DNA from 2 places in the Ferrovibrio plantarum genome. Region 2 is predicted to be linked to the other one. Evidence: predicted binding sites of a transcription regulator. Region 2 holds the regulator's gene; the other holds the start of a gene.

Region 1 (2,200 bases), on a different contig from region 2:
TGCTGACCCTGCTGGAAATTCCGTTCTCGATTTCACCGATCGTTGCCGGCGTCACCTATCTGCTGCTGTATGGCGCGCAGGGGCTGTTCGGTGGTTTCCTGGAAGATCATGGCATCCGTCTGATGTTCGCGCTGCCGGCGATTTTCCTGGTCACGCTGTTCGTCACCAGCCCGTTCGTGGCGCGTGAATTGATCCCGCTGATGCAGGCCCAGGGCACTGAGCCGGAAGAAGCAGCGGCCACGCTCGGCGCCACCGGCTGGCAGACCTTCCGACGCGTCACCTTGCCGAGCATCCGCTGGGCTCTGCTCTATGGCGCCGTGCTCTGCTCGGCGCGGGCGATTGGCGAATTCGGCGCTGTCTCGGTGGTATCGGGCAATGTGCGCGGCGAGACCAACACGCTGCCGCTGCAGGTCGAGCTGCTGTATCACGATTACAATGCCGTCGGCGCCTTTGCCGCCGCCACCACGCTGACCGTGATCGCGCTGCTCACTCTGCTGATCAAGGCGTTTCTCGAACACCGGCAGAGCCGCACCGCCCGCGCACACTAGGCATCACTCGTGCTCTATGGTGAGCACGACATGATCGGCGGCAAAGCGCGAGCGGACATATTCCACTGCCCGGCCTTGGGCATCCACGTTCACGGTTTCGCTGAGCAGGATAGGCCGCGTGCGCGGCAGGCCGAGCAAACGCGCATCGCCCGACGCGATCAGCTTCGCCGCCACCCGGGTTGAGCGACGGCGGAAATCGGTGACGCCACCGGCCTGCAGCGCGCCGGTGATCGAGCCGGCGCGGCGGAACAGTTCCGGCATTTCCGGGAAACGCTCCTGCGCCACATAATGGCTGCTGACACTGATGCATTTGTCATCGGCGCGGTTCAGCAATTCCAGCTGCCATAGCCGGGCACCAATCGGCAGGCCCATGGCGCGGGCGATATCGGCGGGTGCCGCAATCTGTTCAGCGAAGATCAGTTCGCGCGAGGGCTGTTTCTGGCGCGTGCGCAGGTTTTCGGTAAAGCGGGTGCGGGCGCCGAGTGCATAATCCAGCGCCCGCTCGGCGACAAACATGCCGCGGCCCTGCTCGATGCTCACCAGCCCGGTTTCTTCCAGCCGGTTCATCGCCTGCCGCACGGTATGGCGGTTGACGCCGAATTCCGTCGCCAGGTGCTTTTCGGTCGGCAATTGCGCGCCGGGGGCATAATCGCCACGCCGGATCATGCGCTCCATTTCGGCGGCAATCTGCCGCCACACCGCCATGCCGTTGCCGCGTTCAACCATCGCTGCCGCTCAGCCATTCCTCTGGGTGTCATAAAAACTTCGCTGAAACCGTGCTTGATTGGCGTGCGGCCTCGGCTTATTCGTATAGATGTCTAGATGAATTTAGACATCTGCGCAAGAGGTCTACATGTCCGCCGCCGCACAAAAATCCAGTCCGCACTCCCCGAACGACGGGGCGATAGCCGCACGCCAGCGCCGCCTGCGGCTGCTGGCGCGCGCCGAACGCGGCCGACTGGAACAGGTCTATGCCGCCTTGCCGCAGCAGCCGGGCTACCGCCGGCTGAAGCAGCCGGAGACCGGGCTTGCCATGCTGCGCGCCCGTGCCGGCGGCGTTGGGCAGCGTTTCAATCTCGGCGAGATGACCATCAGCCGCTGCGTCGTGGCCTTGGAGGCCAGCGGCGTCATGGGCGTCGGCTATGTGCCAGGGCGGGATCAGCGCAAGGCGGAACTGGTGGCGCTGTTCGATGCCTTGAGCCAGGGCGCCGCGATGGCCGCCGCCCTCGAAGCCAGCCTGTTCGCGCCGCTGGAAAGCGAATTGAACCAGGCTCAGGCGGCGCGTGAAGCCAAGGTGGCGGCGACCAAGGTGGATTTCTTCACCATGGTACGCGGGGAGGATTGAGCATGAATGCATTTGTGCCCTCAACGCCCGCTGCCGGTTTCAACGATCCGGTGCAGCAGAGCCAACAGGCCTTTCGCCATCTGCTGCAGGCCCTGGCCCATCCCGGCCGCATCATCCCCATGCCGCTGCAAGCCGGCCATCCCGCCGGCCTGACGCCCGCCATGGCGGCAGCTTTACTCACGCTTTGCGATCTCGATACCCCGGTGTGGCTCGGGCCGGGCTGCGACGATGCGGAAACCGCCACCTGGTTGCGTTTCCATACCGGTGCGCCGCTCACCGCCCAGGCCAGCGATGCTGCGATTGCCGT
Region 2 (2,200 bases):
CGACGATGTCGCGCCTGCTTGCCCTGCCCCGTCTTTCTGCCGCTCCTACCCTGCGGGTCCGGCCAATGCTTGCCGCCTTCGTGTTGCTGGCCGGCCTGAGCTTCGCCAATCCGCAGGCTGGCCGCGCGGCCGAAGCCGATGCCTTCATCCGCACCGTCGGTACCGAGACCCTGGAAGTGCTGGCCGCCCGCTCCGCCGATACCGCCAAGCGCGAGGCGCTGGTGCGCGACCTGCTGGAAAAGCATCTCGACCTCGAAGGCGTCAGCCGCTTCTGCCTCGGCCGCTATGGCCGCCAGCTCAGCGACGGCCAGGCCAAGGAATATGACGGCCTGTTCGTGGATTACATGGTGAAGGTCTATTCCGGCCTGCTGGCCCAGTATGACGGCCAGACGCTCAGCGTGCAGGACGGCGTCAACCGCGACAATGAAGCGACCCAGATCGTGCTATCGCAGATCAACCGCAAGAGCGGTCCGCCGATCCGCGTCGAGTGGAAAGTGATCAACAAAGGCGGCGTGCCGAAAGTCACCGACGTAATCATCGAAGGCGTCAGCATGGCCTTCACGCAGCGTCAGCAGTTCGAATCGGTGCTGCAGAACAACGGCGGCAAGATGGACGCCCTGTTCACGGCGATGCGCCGCCAGATCAGCCGTTAAAAACTAGAGAAGAAACTCAGCCGGCATTAGCCGGCTGAGCGGTCAGTTCCAGGGCATAGCCGGCGGAACGGACGGTGCGGATCACATCATCCTCGCCTTCGCCGTTCAGCGCCTTGCGCAGGCGGCGGATATGCACGTCGACAGTGCGCTGTTCGACATAGATGTCACGACCCCAGACTGAATCGAGCAACTGATCGCGGCTCAGCACGCGGCCGGGATGCTCCAGGAAAAAGCGCAACAGGCGGAACTCGGTCGGCCCAAGATGCACTTCGCGGCCGTTGCGCGTCACCTTATGGGTGGCGATATCCATCACCAGGCCGCCATAGGTCAGCACTTCCTCGGCCAGTGCCGGGCGGATGCGGCGCAGCACGGCGCGAATCCGCGCCAGCAATTCGCTGGGGCTGAACGGCTTGGCAATGTAGTCATCGGCGCCGGCATCCAGGCCGCGCACCCGGTCGGCTTCCTCGCCCCGCGCCGTCAGCATGATGATCGGCACGTTGCGGGCATTAGGATCGCGGCGCAACTGGCGGCAGACTTCCAGGCCGGACAGCCTGGGCAGCATCCAGTCGAGCAGGATCAGGTCAGGCATATGCTCCGCAACCCGCAGCAATGCCTGCTCGCCATCCACAGCCTCATCGACGATGTAGTTCTCTTTCTCGAGGTTGTAGCGCAGCAAAGCCAGCAGCGCCGCCTCATCTTCGATAACCAGAACCCGCGGCTTCACGGCCACGCCCATGTTACTCTCCCGCCTTGTCAACCACTGCGAAACTGGTCTGATCGCCCTTCGGGCGCTCATCCTTCAGCATCTCGCCCTTCACCGCGTAATGGATCAGCTCGGCGATATTGGTGGTATGGTCGCCGATGCGCTCGATATTCTTGGCGATGAACAGCAGATGCGTGCAGGCCGTGATCGAACGCGGGTCTTCCATCATGTAGGTCAGCAACTCGCGGAACAGGCTGTTGTACATGTCGTCGACTTCCTCGTCGCGCAGCCAGACCGCATCGGCCTTGGCGGCATCGTCCGAGATATAGGCATCCAGCGTGTCCTTGATCATGGACTGCACCATGGCAGCCATGCGCGGCACCACGCTGACCGGGCGCACGATCGGCGACTGGTTCAGCACCATGGAACGCTTGGCGACATTCTTGGCGTAGTCGCCGATGCGCTCAAGTTCCGAGGAGATGCGCAAAGCCGAGACGATGATGCGCAGATCGATAGCCATCGGCTGGCGCAAAGCCAGCAGATTGATGGCGAATTCATCAAGCTGGGTGCGCAGCGCGTCGATCTTGGCATCGGCCTTCACCACATCGGTGGCAAGGTCTGAGTCGCGCTTGGCAACGGCATTAACCGCAGCGGCAAGCTGCGATTCCGCCAGGCCGCCCATCTGCACGACAAGCGTGCCGAGCTTTTTCAGGTCCTGATCGTAGGCCTTTACGGTATGGCTGGCATTGGTCATCAGATCCTCTTTTCCCTAAACTGGCCTCAGCCGAAACGGCCCGTGATATAGCCTTGCGTGCGTTCGTCGCTCGGATTGGTGAAGATCGTC

The links. The regulator PhoB, encoded in region 2, activates phosphate uptake and scavenging genes when phosphate is short. The targets are predictions, from matches to a motif close to TNTCATAAAACTGTCA.
Region 1: phnF (phosphonate metabolism transcriptional regulator PhnF) is a predicted target of PhoB. The motif match lies at 1,301-1,316, and genes of this name have one in related genera.

The regions. Positions count from the first base shown of each region.
Region 1 is NZ_JBBKBA010000001.1:195,111-197,310, reverse strand. Features, by position in the region: gene cysW (sulfate ABC transporter permease subunit CysW) at 1-548, shown strand, start outside; gene phnF (phosphonate metabolism transcriptional regulator PhnF) at 552-1,274, opposite strand; gene phnG (phosphonate C-P lyase system protein PhnG) at 1,402-1,893, shown strand; gene phnH (phosphonate C-P lyase system protein PhnH) at 1,896-2,200, shown strand, end outside.
Region 2 is NZ_JBBKBA010000004.1:271,833-274,032, forward strand. Features, by position in the region: gene V6B08_RS21805 (MlaC/ttg2D family ABC transporter substrate-binding protein) at 66-653, shown strand; gene phoB (phosphate regulon transcriptional regulator PhoB) at 670-1,389, opposite strand; gene phoU (phosphate signaling complex protein PhoU) at 1,391-2,110, opposite strand; gene pstB (phosphate ABC transporter ATP-binding protein PstB) at 2,137-2,200, opposite strand, start outside.